Regions from separate parts of the Chryseobacterium metallicongregator genome, predicted to be linked through region 2. Evidence: riboswitches for the same ligand, from Rfam matches in the RefSeq annotation. Region 2 holds a riboswitch; each other region holds the start of a gene.

Region 1 (6,144 bases), on a different contig from region 2:
TCGAGAATATTTAAAAAATAATACATAATAGAAATATGGACATTAAAAAAGAATTCAGAGATTTCTCTGTAAAACATTTAGGAAACAACGGTTTGGTTACCGATCAGTATATGGGAATGTATGGGCCTACGAATCTTACTCCGTACATCATGGAAGAAAGAAGATTAAACGTTGCTCAAATGGACGTATTCTCCCGTCTGATGATGGACAGAATTATCTTCCTTGGAACAGGTATTGATGATCAGGTAGCAAATATTGTTACGGCACAGCTTTTATTCCTAGAAAGTGCTGATCCTTCAAAAGATATTCAGATCTATATCAACTCTCCTGGTGGAAGTGTATATGCAGGTTTAGGTATTTATGATACCATGCAGATCATTAAGCCGGACGTAGCAACAATCTGTACAGGTATGGCTGCTTCAATGGGAGCGGTATTATTGGTTGCCGGAGAAAAAGGAAAACGTTCTGCGCTTAAGCACTCAAGAGTAATGATTCACCAGCCTTCAGGAGGTGCTCAGGGAGTTGCTTCTGATATGGAGATCAACTTGAGAGAGATGTTGAAATTGAAGCAGGAGCTTTATGAAATCATCGGTCATCACTCAGGACAAACATATGAGTGGGTAGAAAAATCTTCTGACAGAGATTACTGGATGACTTCTGAAGAAGCTAAAGGTTACGGAATGGTAGATGAGGTTTTACAAAGATCTACTGAGAAAAAATAATTGATGGTAACATCATCAGAAACCGCACCAGATAGGTGCGGTTTTTTTTGTTGGATTATAATATTGTAATCACTCATTTTAATTTATTTACCATATGCTTAGATTCCTACGGAATGAGACAATTGGAATGATGGTTTATGCATGCAGTTTGTCATTCCTCAGAAATCCACCCATAATAATCCAAGAATAGATGTGAGAGAAAAATTACAATCCCAATCAAAGTTTCAACTGAAGACGTAAGAATTCCCCTCCTCTGGAGGGGTGTTAAAAATTCTTTGAATTTTTGACGGGGTGGTCTTCAACAGTATATTTTACCCACATCCTCACAAAAAAGCGCCTCATGGCACTTTTTCTATTTCTTAACAATCTTATGGATCGTCGTATTTTCAGATGTTTTAATCTCCACAAAATAAACTCCTGAGTTTAAAGAATGAATATCAATCTTAGTAACCTGAGAAGTCATTATCTTCTGTCCTGTCACAGAATAAATATTCACTTCTTTCAGTTTCTCAGTCGTTTCAATCTGAATAAAATCACTTGCCGGGTTTGGATAAACACTGAATTTTTTCTTTGTAACTGAAGACACTCCTAACGTTAGCTGTGCTTCAGTTGGAGTAAATGGCCTTCTTTGTCCAAAGCTCAATCCAAGCCAGTCATTATTGTTTAGTTGGATCTGAGAAAGATTGGTTTTCGCTTGCCAGCTTGACAAATCTTTTCCCTTATACAATTTCCAGCTGTCTGATCCCGAAGTATTTCCAGTAAATGAATTCAATGCTAAATTAGCAATCTGATTGTTTGCTGATGTGAAGTTAAAATAAGAAGCTTGAGACTGAATCAGTTGTAACGCCTGTTCAGCTGTTATATTTCCGTTATATTTAATTCCAAAAACAAAAGAATTGGCATTTCCGTTGGCATTATCAGTTCCGAAATCAATAACGACAAGACTTTTATTAGTTCCGTTTCCCAACCAGTTAGTAACCTGAGATGGAGTAAGCCAAGCAGAACTGTAGGCTGGAACGGGAGGAGAGGGAGGAATATCATAATGATCAAGGCCGTATGTAACCCCATACCATTTTCCGTCCACCAAAGGAGTATAGCCTACACCATTGTTCCATGTCATGTTTGATGAACTGGATCCAGACCATGTTATCCAGCTGTCATCAGTAGTGGATGTGTGATGATTATAATTCAGAATAGAAAGATATCCTGTAGGAATGTCAACCTGTATTTTGGATTCTGCTGCCACAATTGCATTGATAAGATCTTCCATCATCAGGCCATCGCCGTCAAAACGATATCCCCATGCATAAGAATTGGGAGTGCTGTCATCATTAAAATCTGCAATGAAATACGCTTTTTTAGAACCTGTTCCTACCCAAAATTTAATGTCGTTTTCTGTGAATTGGGCTGACAATAGCTGCATGCAAAGCAGTAAGAAAAAAAGATAGATTTTCCTCATGATATAATTAATTTAAAGTTTTATTCCCGAAACTTATCTTCAGAGGAGAAATAATTCTTTCTCTGAATCTGGTGCTTTACGGCAGGTCTCCTGGCTCACATCTTACAGCTTCCTTCCCGGATTTTCAGGTCCAGTGGTATTTTTTGCGGTAAGTTTGAATAGTTTACAGTTGCGGGTACAGCTCAAGATTTGAATGGTATTCTCACCTGATTCCCTATTAATGAACATTGTTCAGCCCTAAAACGCTGCAAATATATCATATAAATTGGTGAGTCCGTTTTGTGAATTATTATTTTTTAAATATTCTTAAAAAGTTGATTTTCATATTGATTGGTTATTTAATCGGATTGTTGGTTTTTTATTTTTAAATCTGTTGTTTTTCTGTTTATCTTCTAATTATATTACCTGTTCCATTGTTAAAAAACAATTATCATTCTATTCAAGATCAGTTTACAATCAAGTTCTATTTTCGCAGCCATAAAATAGCATATGAAAAAATTACTATGGTCTGTGGGTATACTGGCTGTATTGGCATCATGTAAAAGTGATGACGATACCACAATGATTAATCAGGATATCAATTATTCCAAACTCCCTCAGGAATTTCCATTTACAAAACTGGCTACAATAAACGGTGTGGATGTTATTAACGGTGGCTTTGGTTCCGGAGCTGCGGCTCATCCTACCAGAAAAGGCGAATTCTATGTCATTACGGATAGAGGTCCTAATACTGACTTCCAGAATGGGAAAAAGTTTCTTGCTCCTAATTTTACTCCAACCATTATGCATTTTAAAATCAATGCTGACGGAAATGTAGAGGTAATCAAATATATTAAACTTAAAAATCCATCCGGACAACCTATTACAGGACTGCCAAATCCTGTAGGAATGGGAAGTACAGGAGAAATTGCTTATGATGCTTCCGGGAATGTCTTAGGTACTGATCAGTATGGCCTTGACAGTGAAAGTATTGTTGCAGCTGCTGACGGCACATTCTGGGTTTCTGATGAATATGGCCCACACATCGTACATTATAGTGCTGATGGAATGGAGATGGAAAGAATAAGCCCTGTTGGCATAAATACAGGACCAAGAAAACTGCCTGCTGTTTTAGCCAAAAGAAGAGCAAACAGAGGAATGGAAGGACTTTGTATCACTCCGGATGGAAGAACATTGGTAGGTACTATACAATCCATGATGTTTGTTCCTAGTAAAGCGTTGGCTACCAATACTACTTTAACGAGAATTGTCACTTTTGATATTATTACAGGGCAAACCAAGCAGTTTTTATACAAGCAGGATGGTGGAGCTTCTGACTCGGTATGTGATATTACAGCCATTAACAACAATGAATTTCTGGTGATTGAAAGAGACGGAAATTTTGGTTCTCAGGGAGGAATCAAAAAAGTATACAGAATCAATCTGAGCAATGCAACGGATGTGAACGGAGCAGATATTACAGCGGTGGACGGGATGAAAATTAACGGAAAAGCTTTAGAACAATGTTCATGGGATGAAATTACCAATGCCGGAATAAAAGCTGTTACCAAAACATTAGCCGTAGATCTGGTAGCAAAACTGGGCTATGAACATGATAAATTTGAGGGAATTGTTTATTTGGGAAATAATAAACTGGCTGTTTTCAATGATGATGACTTTGGAGTAGTGGATGATGGAAACGGAAATCCAAAAGCTAAAATTTTACCTAAAACGGGTAAAGTAGACAAAGGAACAATGTATGTAGTCGATATTCAATAATTAGATTTTTTTTAACGAAAAAAGCGGCGAAATCGAAGATTCCGCCGCTTTTTATTGAATGATATAAAAATCCTTTATATTAATTAAAAGCTTCAATAATCTTAGAGAAATCCTCTAATTTCAAAGCTGCTCCTCCGATAAGACCACCGTCGATATCCGGCTGAGAGAAAATTTCTTTAGCATTGTCTGGTTTTACAGAACCTCCGTAAAGGATTGAAACCTCGTCAGCAACTTCCTGTCCGTATTTTGAAGCGATAATATTTCTGATGTGAGCGTGGATTTCCTGAGCCTGCTCCGGACTTGCGGTTTCTCCTGTTCCGATAGCCCAAACCGGTTCGTAAGCAATCACTACTTTTTTGATCTCTTCAGCAGAAAGGGTGAAAAGAGCTACTTCAGTCTGATTTTTCACTACTTCAAGGTGCTGTCCTGCTTTTCTCTGTTCAAGAGTTTCTCCGTTACAGTAAACAGGAATAAGACCTTTATCAAGAGCTAATTTGATTTTTCTGTTACAGTGAGAATCTGTTTCTCCGTGATATTGTCTTCTTTCAGAATGTCCGATTAGTGAACCGGTTGCATCAATAGATTCCAGCATATCTGCAGAAATTTCACCAGTATAGGCACCGCTTTCATACTCGCTCATATCCTGAGAAAATACTCCGATTTCATCCTTTTCAAAAACATCTTTTGCCATCATCAAATACAATGCAGGTGGAGCAATCCAAACCTCACAGTTCGTAGCATTGTTGTTTTTATAGCTTAGTAACTGAATCATTAATTGTTGTGCATCAATTACATTTTTGTTCATTTTCCAGTTTCCTGCAACTATTTTTCTTCTCATAAGATTTAAATATAGATTTATTTATTTTTTAATTTTTCTTTTTGGATAATCTGCGAGACTCCTTATTTAGTAATTCCTTCCAGTTTAAACATGAAAGCATATACCAACGCTACATCCTTCAGATAATCAAACCTTCCGGAAGCACCACCATGCCCATAGTCCATATCTGTTTTTAATAACAGTACATTTTTGTCCGTTTTCATATCTCTTAGCTTGGCAACCCATTTCGCAGGCTCAAAATATTGTACCTGAGAGTCGTGTAATCCTGTTGTTACCAAAAGATTCGGATAGTTTTTCTTCTCTATATTTTCATATGGAGAATAAGATTTCATATAAAAATAAGCTTCCTTATTATTGGGATTTCCCCATTCATCATACTCATTGGTAGTGAGTGGAATACTAGTGTCTAACATTGTATTCACTACGTCTACAAATGGAACCTGTGAAATAACTCCATTCCATAAATTAGGACTCATATTAGCTATGGCACCCATCAATAAACCACCCGCACTTCCTCCCTGAGCGTAAAGATGCTTAGGTGAAGTATATTTTTCTTTAACCAGATATTCCCCGGAATCGATGAAGTCGGTAAATGTGTTTTTCTTTTTCATCATTTTTCCGTCTTCATACCACTGTCTTCCCATTTCCTGACCTCCGCGGATATGGGCAATTGCAAAAGCAAAGCCTCTGTTCAAAAGGCTCAGTCTGGTGCTGCTGAAACTGGCATCCATAGAACTTCCGTAAGAACCGTAAGCGTAGAGTAGAAGTGGGTTGTTTCCATCTTTTTTGAACCCTTTTTTATAAACAATGGAGATTGGAATTTTCGTTCCGTCTTTTGCTGTGGCAAAAAGTCTTTCCGTTGTATAATTGTCTTTATTGTAACCTCCCAAAACTTCCTGTTGTTTTAAAAGAACTCGTTTTCCGGTTTTTAAATCCTGCTCATACTGAGAACTTGGTGTAATCATAGAAGTATACCCAAAACGGAAATTATCCGTATTATATTCGGGGTTATCCAGTGAATAAACAGTATAAGTAGGTTCATCAAATTTTAGAAACTCCTTTTTTCCTGTTTTTCTATCATAAATTACCAGTTGGGAAAGTCCGTTTTGTCTTTCACTGAATATCAGATAATTTTTAAATGCAGTAACATCCTCCATCAGAACATCTTTTCTGTGCGGAATAAAATCCTTCCAGTTTTCAACTCCCGTTTTATCTAAAGGAGTTTCTACAATCTTAAAGTTAAGAGCATCTTTATTGGTTGTTACCAAAAATTTATCTTCAAGTGAAGTTACATCATAAAGTACATTATTTATTCTAGGCTGAAAAATTTTGAAATTTCCGTTAGGATCATTAGCATCCAGATATCT
Region 2 (6,144 bases):
GCTCCTTTCGGTGGTTTCAAACAAAGTGGTATCGGGCGTGAGTTTGGTGTATTCGGATTGGAAGCTTATCTGGAACCCAAAGCAATTCTGGTTTAATATGATATTCTTCACAGCAAAATATTCTTATGATTGTTTTGCTGTGAAGATTCTATCATCCTAAAAAGTTTTGTAAGTTTGAATAAGAATCTATCAAGAAATACCTATCTGAGCCATGAGCGAAAATAATATTCCTTTTCCCATCAATTATTCCTGTCACTTTTCAGAATTCAGGGAAGGAGAACAATTTGCACGGATTCACAGTCTGGGTCTTGTTCTTTCGGGGGAAATGGAACTGAATGACGGAATCACAAAAACGATATTCAAGGAAGGAGAACTCTATTCTGCAAGGAAAAACAGTTTACTGAAATTCGCAAAATATCCTCCTAAAAATGGAGAAATCAGAACCATATCCATCTATTTTGATGATGCCATGCTTCATGATTTCAGCCGCGAGTATGGATATCAGGCCGAAAAGAAAGACAATGTTCCTGCCTATATAAAACCGGAACAAAAGGCATTACATTCATTTATGTACTCATTATTGCCTTATGAAGATCTTCCTGCCTCTGAGGAAATTCTTCGGCTTAAACAAAAAGAAGCTCTCCTCTTGCTGCTGAATTATGATCCGGGTCTTAAGGATGTTTTATTTGACTTTTCTGAACCATATAAGATAGATATTGAAACTTTTATGAACAAAAACTTTCATTTCAATGTCAATGTAGAGCGTTTTGCTTACTTAACGGGGAGAAGTCTGTCTGCGTTCAAAAGAGATTTTCAAAAAATATTCGGAGTTCCGCCAAGACAGTGGCTGCAGCTTCGTAGATTAAAGGAAGCCCATTTTCTGCTTACTCAAAAAGGAAGATCCGTTTCTGATATTTATCTTGATCTTGGGTTTGAAAATCTATCCCATTTCTCGTTTGCATTTAAAAAACAGTTCGGCTATCCGCCAAGCGCATTACAGGCAAAATAACTTAGATCTCCTCTAAAAAGAAATACCTGAAAGCAAGAATCACCAGAATAACGACTGCTATTGTAATAATTTTCATCTTCATATCACTCTTAAGATTTTCAGGAGCATAACGCAGTGTTTTTTCATCAAGATAAAAGTCTTTGTATACTTCAGGGTTAATTTTCAAATCTGGGCGAAACACATGTACACCTTTCAGAAAATGCCCGATAAGATCATATCGGTTTTTAAGCGGAATCACATCCAGATTGACCAGTTTCTTCTGAGGGTTTCTGTTTTCATCTTTTTCATGAACATACAGATTCTTTCTGAAATCGCTGTACTTTCCGGAAGCGCGGGATTCTGAAAATATATCTTTTGTATAAGGATTATCACTCTTTACCAAATCATAATATTTGATTGCTGACAGCACTTCATCATTCCTGTTGAGGAACAGAATTCCCTGATGATTGATGAGCAGACCACTGATTTTTTCATCCTGATTCCTCATCATTTCATACACCAGCCAACCCGCCAGTGAACCTGCAATAAGAAACAGTAATAAAAAGATCATATCAGAAGCGGTGTCTGTAGAAGGGTCGGATAAAGCATCAATAAAAAATCTCAGTAAAACAACAGCAATGGCAGCAAAAAGAATGACAATACTCCATCTCAGCCTGGCGATGTATGTAGGATTATAAGTTTCCGATCTCATTTCAGGAAATGCTTCTTTCATGGTTTTAATGTATAGTGTATTAGTTTGACCAGCTTTTAACATCTATTTAAAAGATAGTGTATCAAAATTTGCCGAGCTGCAAAAATAGAATATAAAAATGAATAGAATATTATAGAATATTCATTATTTTAACCTTTAGAAATAACAGATCGTGCCATGAAAATCATGACACGATCTGAATTATTGAATCTAATTATTTTAAAAATTTTCTACATTGCATATTCTACTGAAGCTTCTTTAGCAGCGGCCACCATTGCGATTAATGCTTTTTCTGTTTCTTCCCAATGTCTGGTCTTCAGTCCGCAATCAGGATTTACCCAAAGTTGGTTGGCAGGAATGACATTCTGAGCCTTTCTCAGCAGTTCAATCATTTCTTCTTTTGAAGGAACTCTTGGTGAGTGAATATCGTACACTCCAGGACCAATTTCATTCGGATATTTGAAATCTGCAAAAGCGTTCAGCAGCTCCATCTGAGAGCGTGAGCATTCTATGGTAATCACGTCAGCATCCATATCGGCAATGTTTTCAATAATATCATTGAACTCAGAATAACACATATGAGTATGAATTTGAGTGGCATCTTCTACCCCACTTGCTGAAATTCTGAACGCTTCAACGGCCCATTTCAGGTAATTCTGCCAGTCAGTTTTTCTTAATGGAAGTCCTTCTCTGATTGCAGGTTCATCAATCTGAATAATTCTGATTCCTGCTTTTTCCAGATCCACCACTTCATCACGGATTGCCAAAGCAATCTGCTTACATGTTTCTGAACGAGGCTGATCATCACGTACAAAAGACCACTGTAAAATCGTAACCGGACCTGTCAACATACCTTTTACCCATTTTTCAGTCTGAGATTGTGCATATTCAGACCAATACACGGTCATTGGAGTCGGGCGGGAAACATCACCGAAGATCACAGGAGGTTTTACACAACGGCTTCCGTAGCTTTGTACCCAACCGTTTTTAGTAAATACAAATCCTTCCAACTGTTCTCCGAAGTATTCCACCATGTCGTTACGCTCAAATTCTCCGTGAACCAATACATCAATTCCGATGTCTTCCTGCCAGCGGATTGTTCTCTGCGTTTCTTCTTTCAACAAGGTATCATATTGTTCTGCGGTAAGCTCTCCTTTTTTGAATTTTGCTCTCCAGCTTCTTACTTCTGTGGTTTGCGGGAATGACCCGATGGTGGTGGTTGGAAATAAAGGAAGCTGCAATACTTCCTGCTGTTCTTCTTTACGGATCTTGAAGGTATTTATTCTCTGAGCATCTTTTTCAGTAACTGCATTCGCTCTTTGTTTTACCTGATCATTATGGATAAGAGAAGAAGTTCTTCTGCTTTCAATTGCTTTTTTATTTTCTTCGAAAGTTTCAAGAATCTGTTCATTTTCCGTTCCGGATGCCAATTCTTTAAGGGTTACTACTTCTGTCACTTTTTGTTTAGCAAAAGCCAGCCAGTTTTTAATTTCAGGATTAAGATTGGTTTCAAAATCAAGGTCACAAGGTGAATGAAGCAATGAACATGATGGTGCAATGAAAATTCTTTCAGAGCCTAATTTTTCAACAGCTTTTCTGATGAATGACAATGATTTCTCATAATCATTTTTCCAGATATTTCTACCGTCGATTACTCCTAATGAAAGGCTTAAACTTTCAGGAATAACATTCAGAATCTCATCCAGTTGTTCAGGATTTCTCACCAGATCAACATGCAATGTATTCACAGGAAGGGAAACAGCAAGTGACGCATTATCTTTTAATCCGTCAAAATACGTAGCTACAATAAATTTCAGTTTCGGGAAACGTTTTCTGATTTCGGCATACACAGAAAGATACGTTTCTTTGGCTTTTTCTGTTAAATCCAATGCAAGAAAAGGTTCATCAAACTGAATCCATTCTGCTCCCTGATCCTGAAGTTTAGTTAAAATCTCTGTATAAACAGTAAGAAGATTTCCAGCCAGATCCAATTTATCGAAGCCTTCTTCTTTTTCTTTTCCTAATAACAGATAAGAAACCAGTCCGATAATCACCGGTTTTGCATTGATTCCAGCTTGTTTTGCTCCTGCAAATTCATTGAAAATTTTATCTGAGCTCAGTTTAAACTGTTGATTTTTATAAAATTCCGGAACGATATAGTGATAGTTGGTATCGAACCATTTGGTCATTTCCATTGCGGTAATGTCCAATCCGTCTTTCTGATATCCTCTTGCCATCGCAAAATAAAGATCCAACTCAGTATTGTTCTTTTTAAGCACTACTTCATGATAACGTGTTGGAATTGCTCCTACTACAAGGCTCATATCCAATACCTGGTCATAGTATGAAAAATCATTACACGGAATAAGGTCTATCCCTGCTTCTTTCTGGATATTCCAGTTTTGGTTACAGATCGTTCTTCCGGTATTCAGAAGTTCTTCCAAAAGGATTTTACCTGACCAATACTGCTCGCAGGCTTTTTTAAGTTCTCTTTTGCTACCAATACGCGGATAGCCAAGGATGTGAGTTTGCATTTTTTTAAACTTTTTAATTAAACTTATTGGGAAAGTTCTTTAAAAGGCTTCGTGATGTTTTAGCAGAAGAAGATTCAGGAAAGTCATGACATAGCAGACAGTGTAATTTCCTTTAAAAAAGAAAATACTCAAATCCGATATATCATCTGTATGACCCCAAAGCTTCAGACCGCGAAAGCATTGTCAATTCAGTAAAGGCAGGTCTCCTGACTTGTAACAGTTTCCGTCATCCTTCCCGCTTTTGGCAGTGGATCTGCAAGGACAGAAACCTTTGGTGTGTTACTTACAGTTGCGCGACAGCTCGTGATTTGCACACGATTCCCTATTAATCTACCTTAAGTAAAACCTTTCCTGTTTGATGAAGTATCTGTAAAGAACTGTACTTTTACCTTTGACTATGGCCATCAGTAAAAGCTTTTAATTTTGTGTAAAATTAACAATACAGAATAAAACTACAACCAACATCAAATAATTAAGCAAATTAAACTTTATAAAATACAAATAGAAGAATATAATTCTGTACATTTGACTGTTTTAATCATTTAAAAGAATAATATTCTGTGGAACAACTCGATGATAAGGATTTGCAGCTGCTCAGGCTGCTCCAGAAAAATGCTAAACTGACCGTTAAGGAACTTGCAAAAGAAATCAACCTATCCACCTCACCTGTTTTTGAAAGGGTAAAAAGACTGGAACAGGATGGGTTTGTTAAAAGATATGCAGCCGTTCTTGATGCTGAAAAACTGAATCGTGGGTTTACTGTTTTCTGCCAGATCAAACTTAAAATTCATGACAGATCTGTAGGCTATGATTTTGTAAAAGAGATTTTAGAAATTGAAGAAGTTGCCGAATGCTACAATATCTCCGGAGATTTTGATTTCCTTCTGAAAGTTCAGGTAAGGGATATGAAGCATTATCAGGATTTTGTATTCAATAAGCTCGGATCTGTAGATTCCATAGGAAGTACGCACAGTACTTTTGTGATGGCTGAGGTAAAAAATAACCATGGACTCACCATTTAATGGAATAAAACCGGAAAACTCATTTATTCTTCAATCCATTTTCTGAAAGCAGATGTGTTGCTCTGGCTTGTGATAAGATGATCTTTCTGCCCTTTTATCTGAACGGAAAGTGTATTTTTATTGTACCGCTCTATTCTTTCAATATGATGTTTCTGAACAAGCTCACTCCGGTTGATCCTGAAAAAATCAGAAGGATTCAACTGCATTTCAATTTCTTTTAAAGTAGATTCATTCAACAGATGTTTTTTTCCTGCTGTATCAAAAGCAAAAACAACTCCTTCTTCTGCTCTAAAGAAAGAGATCTCTTCCGTATTGATAAAATAAAGTCCCTGGTGTGAACTGACAGTGAATCTTTTCTTATAATTTTTCTGGGTATGGTTGTTATTCAGCATTTCCTGAAGTTTTGCCAAAACATCTTGCGGTTCTGAATGAGTTTTTCCTAATAAAAGAAATTTATCCCATGCTTTTTGGAAACGGTTCTGTGAAAAAGGCTTTGGTAGATATTCAATTCCGTTGCTTTCAAAGGCATTCATCCAGAACTGATCATATGCTGTGGTGAAAATAACCGGACATGAAATATTCACCTGATCATAGATTTCAAAGGCATTTCCATCCAATAGTTCAATATCGGAAAAGATCAGATCAACAGATGAGTTTTTTAAGAAAACAATTGCCTGTTCTACGATATCAATTTCCGCAACAATTTCAATAGGAGTTTCCAGTTCGCTGATGAAACGTTTTAATTTATTTCTTGCAGGAATTTCGTCTTCAATGATTGCTACTTTTATCATATTTTATGCTGGAATTACAGGAATGGTAACCGAAAATTCAGTTTCAGTTTTTAAAACATCTACCTGATGATCAGTTGATAAAGCATATTGCTCTTTG
Region 3 (6,144 bases), on a different contig from region 2:
CAGTTTATCATTAACGATCGTCATTTCACTCACGGAGAGATTGAAATTTTTCTTAACAGTTCCCGTGGCTGCATCTAATAAATAAAGACTGGAAGGAACATTATAATAATCTCCTCTTGAGGTTACATAGAGATCTCCGTAATTATCTTTTTTAATATGGTGAAGATTGATGGCAACATTTATTTTTTTGAGTTCTGTAAAAGTATTTAAGTCAATTACAGAAACAGTATTGTCATAATCGGGAGCCTTATATCCTCCGGAATTGGCTACAAATAATGCATTCCCTACAATTTCCATTTCTTCCGGCTGATATCCTACCACCACTTCACGCTGAATGGAAAGAGAAGCTGTGTCAATCTCCACTACTTTTCCTTTTGGGGCTTTGGGATTAATGGCTACAGGTCCGGCATAGCTGCTCGCATAAGCTTTCCCTCCTTTGAAGGCCAGATATCTGCAGTTTTGCAATGGAATAGAAGTAATACGTTTAGCTGTTTTAGCATCCAGCACTTCAATTTTGTTGGAAACATTGACAACGATATAAAGTTTGCTTCCGTACACTTTGATATCATTTCCTACATCTCCCAGCTCTTTTACCACATTCGGATTGATTTCAGCATAGATATTCCGGTAATAGGTTCCTTTGGTGTAATCAAAAAAATCAAGGGTACATTTATTACTTCCCATGTTTCCTTCATTGAGCATATAGAAGCCTTTTATTGCCGTATTTTCTGAAGGAAGCCCTTCTACCACTTCCTGACGGACAATAATTTCATCTGTACGGCATGAAGTAAGAAAAGCTAAGACAAGAAATAAAAAATAAAAGTTTAGTTTTCTCATAAGGTGAAGTTTAGAATAAGTTTAAAATTTCTTCCGGGCATCGGATAATTGATGACAACATCATAGTATTGATTGAAAATATTATTCATCTCAAGGCTTACTTTAAATTGATGATTCGCCCAGTTGAATTTTTTCTGAACAGACAGATCGTGAGTATACCAGGGCTGTACATAATTGTATTGAATATTGTCCTGATTCACATCATATCTTTCTCCTACATACATCGCACTGTAATTGAAACTCCAGTCTTTATAATCTGCCATCAAACTGAATGATCCGCTATGCCATGGGGTATAAGGAATCTGATTACGATAAAAGGTGTCTTCCGGATCACTTATATCTCTTGCGCTTTGATACGTGTAAGAGAGCAATGGTCTTAGCTTTACCTTTCCTAATTGCATTTCAGTCTGAATATTTACATCCGCTCCAATGATTTCAACCATTCCAAGATTCATCATCAGCCAACGGAACATACTTCCGTTAGGGGCCGCTACAATTTTATCCTGTACTTTGTTGTAGTAACCATCTACTTTAGCATAAAAGGTTTTAAAGAAATGGTTGGTATAATTCTTCTGATAAGTAAATCCTACGTCATACTGATTGGTAAATTCCGGCTTCAGGTAGGTATTTCCGATATTGGTATAATATAAATCATTGAAAGTAGGAAGTCTGAAAATCCTTTTATAGAAAGCTCTGAGGGTAAGCTCCGGAATTTTTTCCGGCTGATAGCTCATAAACACCGCAGGCGTCCATTCTCTGGCATCTCCCGGTCTTTTGTTTTTTCTTACTTCTTCAAAAGTAAAAGTTCCTAAAAGGCTTCCCAGAATTTTGAATCTGTTCCACTGATAGGTTGTAGCCAATGCTACCAATGTAGTATAACGTGTAGGATATGAGAAGTTATCCAGATTGGCATCCAGATTATTGTACTGAAAGTCACCACTCAGGCTGACATCCCAATTGGGAGTGATTGAGTAAATATTGGAAGAAGAAAGATAAAGTTCCCTTTGGATGTAGGTATTATCGGTATAAATAATAGACTGTGAACGAACCGTATCCATAAAATGGGTATAATCGTAAGCAAATTTTGCTTTCAGCTGAGTTTCCAATTTTGGGAACAGTTTTTTTCTCAGATTGGCCTGTACAAAATAATTCTCATCGGAAAGCCTCGCTCCTCTTCCTCCGAAACGGCCGTTCACAATAGGTGCCGGCATTCCGCGGTTTGAAATATAACCGTAACCACGGATATTCCAGCTTCCGTTATTTAAAGTTCCGTTGAGAGAAGTTTCAAAACGTTTTGCCCGAATATCTGAATCATGTCTCTTTGCAATGGTATCATACGCCTGTTGCCCATCGGGATATTTCTTGGCATAACGAAATCTGTAAATTCCGTCACTCTGCATAAATTCTCCGCTGAAGCTGGCAGAAACCCTGTCTGAAATCTTCTGTTCCAATCGGAATGAAGGATTAAAGAGATCAATGGAAGCACTTTTTGCTCTTATCACGAGATTGGTTTTTCTATTTCCTTTAAATACAGGTGTTTTAGGCTGTAAATAAATAGACCCCGAAGAACCAAAGTCTTTCGCAGGTTGAAAAATTTCACTTTTCTGTCCGTTATACAATGATATTTCTTCCAGATCATCCAAGGAATATCGTCCCAGATCCACTAGTCCGTTTTGGGCATTTCCTAATTGAATTCCATCATAGAAAACGCCTACATGCTGACTTCCCAGGCTTCGGATATTAATAGTTTTCAAACCACCCAATCCTCCGTAATCTTTAATCTGAACTCCTGAAAAATACCGCAGTGCATCTGCAACAGAATGGCTGTTCAGTCTTTCCAGCTGCTCGCCTTGTAAAATTTGTGCCGGAAGGATTTCTTTAAAATTCTTTTTGTAAAGATTGATTCCTTTAATGGTCTCTTCCTGAAGACTGTCCTTTTTCTTGGTTTGAGAAGATAAAAATTGAGATGTGATCACCAATATTGTGAAAACAGCTTTATGAATTGCAGAAGTAGTTTGTTTTGCCGCCATTAGCTCATTTAGGATAATGAAGACGCTAATGGATATAAGAATACAACGACAAAGCACAGCTGTTACTGCACAGAATCATTGATGTCCTAAGCTTTATTCCACGAAAGCGTCAAACGATTATTTTCTGGCAGGTCTTCTGACTTACTCCATTTTTGAAATCCTTCCCATTAAAAAACAGTGGATATATTCTTCAAAAACTTTGGTACGGAGCTTACAGCAGCGGGTCTGTTCCGGATTTTCACCGGATTCCCTTTTAAGAGCTTTTTAGGGCTCACCAAATTTCGGCAAAGATAAATAATTATTCCTAATCCCCAATTAAAATCATGATTCATAAACAATTAAAGCTCCCGAAGGAGCTTTAACGTCATTTTATTGAGGGTGTCACTTTAAATTCCAATATTCAGGAAAATACTGAATCTTGATTTGGCTTCAATATCTCCTCCTGCCAGATGAGTATACATGGGAAGCATTATTTCACTTCCTAAACTTAGCCTTTTGTAAGAAGCTTCAAAACCCAATTTCCCATACAAAGCACTTCCTGCAGTATTAGGCAAGGCTTCATTAAACTGTTTATTCTGAGCATAAACCTCTCCCTGAACTCCCGTTTTTACAGAAAAAATAGATTTTTCATTCCCCGCAACCTGATAAAAACCTGTTGCAGCATAATTCCATTGGTTACCAAAACGATAATTTTTCTTATTCTCAGTTTTAATCGTGTAATCCGTATTGACCAATACCGCTACTTTATTTTTCTGAAATTTATAATTCAAAGCTGCCTGATAATCCCAGCTTCCCGTTCCCAGCTGAAAACTTGGATTGACTCCAGATGCTCCTTTTTCATCAAACTTTCCCAGTGGAATTTTCATACCCAAACCTCCACTCAGATGATGGAAATTATCTTTAGAACTCATCAGTTGGTAAATTCCCATCAGGTTCAGATCTCCAATCCCATTGATTTTAATATCTCCCTGCATGGTTTTCTTCTCATGGAAATGGAATGGCAAACTTGCGTAAACACTCAGCTTTTTAGTCAGTGGAATTTTTCCCCAAAGCTGCAACGTATTGAAATACTGATCCTGTGTTAGATCTTTTACAAATAAGTTTTCTTTGGCTTTATAATGCTGGGCAAAGTATTTGATTCCGATAAACTGTGGATTCAGTAAAGATTCAAAGCCGGAAGATCCGTTTCCTGCCGCACAACCACAGGCATCACAATCATCATCAAAATCGAATCTGCTAAAGGTTTCCGGAGCACTATAAGCACTGTCTCTGATGGTTTTTGCCTGATACTGACTAAACAGGATCAAACTTACTATCGCTATAATCTTCTTCATGTTTTCTATAATTTATTCTGCAAATTTTGGATTGGATATAAAACTTTTATCTGATAATGTTTTCAGGAATGCAATAATCGACTGTTTTTCCTGACTGTTCATAGCAATACCTATATGCCCATTCTGTTTCAGCTGCGAATCCAGATTGGGGTTATCTTCTACCTGACCTGAATAGAAGTTAAGTACCGCCTCTAAGGTGTAAAATCTTCCGTCATGCATATAAGGTGCTGTATATTCTACATTTCTCAGACTCGGAACACGGAATTTCATCCAGTCTACCTGATTAAGAGTAACTCTGTAACGTCCTGCATCTTTGAACTCGGTGTTATAATACATTCCTGTATTGCGGAAGCTTTCATCGGTAAATAATTCTCCACTATGACAGGAAGCACATTTCTGTCCGAATAAAGCCATTCCTTGAGATTCTGTTGAAGTCAATTGTTCCTTTCCCTGTCTGAATCTGTCATACTTTGAATCTGCAGAAATTAAAGAAGCCATAAACTGCGACAATGCTTTCAGAATTCTTTCTCCTGTAATGGTTTCGTCTCCATAAGCTTCCCTGAAAAGTTTTTTATATTTCTGGTCATCTTTTATTTTTGAAATAGCTTCTGGTATAGAGCTATCCATTTCATTGATATCTGTAATGGGGCTGATGGGCTGTTCATTAAGATTATGAATGACACCGTCCCACATATATCTTTTCAAAAAGGTCATATTCTGAATGGGTGGAGCATTTCTGATTCCAATTCTGTCGTCTACCCCATGGCTCACCGTATGACCATGATGGGTAAAAGCGTTTTCCTGAATATGGCAGAAGCCGCATGAAATGGTATTATTCCTTGAAAGTCTGCCTTCATAGAATAATTTCCGTCCCAGTTCCACTCCGTTTTTGGTCACCGGATTGATGGATTTATCAAAAGTCATTTCCGGAAAATAAGAAGGAAATTGCAGATTATATGCTTCATCTTTTTCCAGCGGCTGTATCACCTCATCTGAACAGGAAACACAGCTCAATACCAATACGAACAGAACCAATACTGTTCTGACAAAAAAATTAATCATTGTGAACGTGGTCTACTTTAAACATTTTCGTAAGATTGTTGGTAACATCTACCAGATGTTGGTTTGAACCCATCAGCATGTCATTGGCCGTTGTAAGGGTAAGTGCCTTATCTCCGCTCAAAAATTGGTTCAGGTCTGCCAGAATATGAACAGAAGGACGAATTTTCCCTGTCACTCTGGCTGTTGTTGGAAGATTCAAAGTAATTTCACGATAAAGATCAGGGGTGTTATTTTCTGTAGTATTTCCCATATTTCCTGTATGGTTCATGAATTCCTTTGATGGAGAATCTGTTCCATATTTTCCTTCCAGCTTTACAAAGACATAGCCGGCAGCCCATGACCACGACATTCCTTTCTGCTTGGCTTTTGTCCAGAATTCAGCTTGCCCGTCTTGCCCTAGCAAGTACGCTTTCTGACTGATTCCCAATCCGAATTTTATTTTCTTATAATTATTTTTAGGAATACCATCCAGATTAAGGTATATAATTCCGGCTACAGCATCTGCCTGATCTACGATAAAAGCACCTTTATCAGGATTATTTTCGTTGTATTTAAATTCGTTTCCGTTTTCGTCTATCAGTGAGATGTTACTGATGACGTATTTCAAAGCAGAAAAATTATGTTTTTGTCCGTTGGAAGATGTCTGAACGGTCTGATTCAAAACGATATCTCCTACATTATTAAATCCGTTTTCAAATTTGATCTGAAGGTTTCCGGGTGTAGTATCCTGTGGATTTTCATCATCCCTGCTGCTTTCGCAGGCTACAAAAGAGAATAAAGTAAAAGCAATAAAGAATAGTGATAAAAATTTATAAATTTTCATTGTTGATTTTTTTAAGTTGAATTATAATTTTTGAATGCAAAAACATTCTTTTTTTACC

The links. A riboswitch is a leader RNA that binds a small molecule or an ion and turns the genes downstream of it on or off. The one in region 2 is predicted to bind cobalamin.
Region 1: linked by a shared signal. The riboswitch ahead of REB14_RS16205 (T9SS type A sorting domain-containing protein) and the one ahead of metE (5-methyltetrahydropteroyltriglutamate--homocysteine S-methyltransferase) in region 2 are both predicted to bind cobalamin.
Region 3: linked by a shared signal. The riboswitch ahead of REB14_RS14640 (TonB-dependent receptor plug domain-containing protein) and the one ahead of metE (5-methyltetrahydropteroyltriglutamate--homocysteine S-methyltransferase) in region 2 are both predicted to bind cobalamin.

The regions. Positions count from the first base shown of each region.
Region 1 is NZ_JAVIXS010000015.1:175,688-181,831, forward strand. It holds gene clpP (ATP-dependent Clp endopeptidase proteolytic subunit ClpP) at 36-722, shown strand; gene REB14_RS16205 (T9SS type A sorting domain-containing protein) at 1,075-2,181, opposite strand; cobalamin riboswitch at 2,245-2,436, opposite strand; gene REB14_RS16210 (esterase-like activity of phytase family protein) at 2,671-3,939, shown strand; gene tpiA (triose-phosphate isomerase) at 4,019-4,777, opposite strand; gene REB14_RS16220 (S9 family peptidase) at 4,840-6,144, opposite strand, start outside.
Region 2 is NZ_JAVIXS010000020.1:508,542-514,685, forward strand. It holds gene REB14_RS20215 (aldehyde dehydrogenase family protein) at 1-96, shown strand, start outside; gene REB14_RS20220 (helix-turn-helix domain-containing protein) at 212-1,009, shown strand; gene REB14_RS20225 (hypothetical protein) at 1,011-1,721, opposite strand; gene metE (5-methyltetrahydropteroyltriglutamate--homocysteine S-methyltransferase) at 1,931-4,234, opposite strand; cobalamin riboswitch at 4,414-4,599, opposite strand; gene REB14_RS20235 (Lrp/AsnC family transcriptional regulator) at 4,795-5,256, shown strand; gene REB14_RS20240 (LytR/AlgR family response regulator transcription factor) at 5,280-6,047, opposite strand; gene REB14_RS20245 (sensor histidine kinase) at 6,051-6,144, opposite strand, start outside.
Region 3 is NZ_JAVIXS010000014.1:258,395-264,538, reverse strand. It holds gene REB14_RS14645 (YncE family protein) at 1-837, opposite strand, end outside; gene REB14_RS14640 (TonB-dependent receptor plug domain-containing protein) at 834-2,867, opposite strand; cobalamin riboswitch at 2,977-3,161, opposite strand; gene REB14_RS14635 (transporter) at 3,254-4,201, opposite strand; gene REB14_RS14630 (cytochrome-c peroxidase) at 4,214-5,263, opposite strand; gene REB14_RS14625 (MbnP family protein) at 5,256-6,086, opposite strand.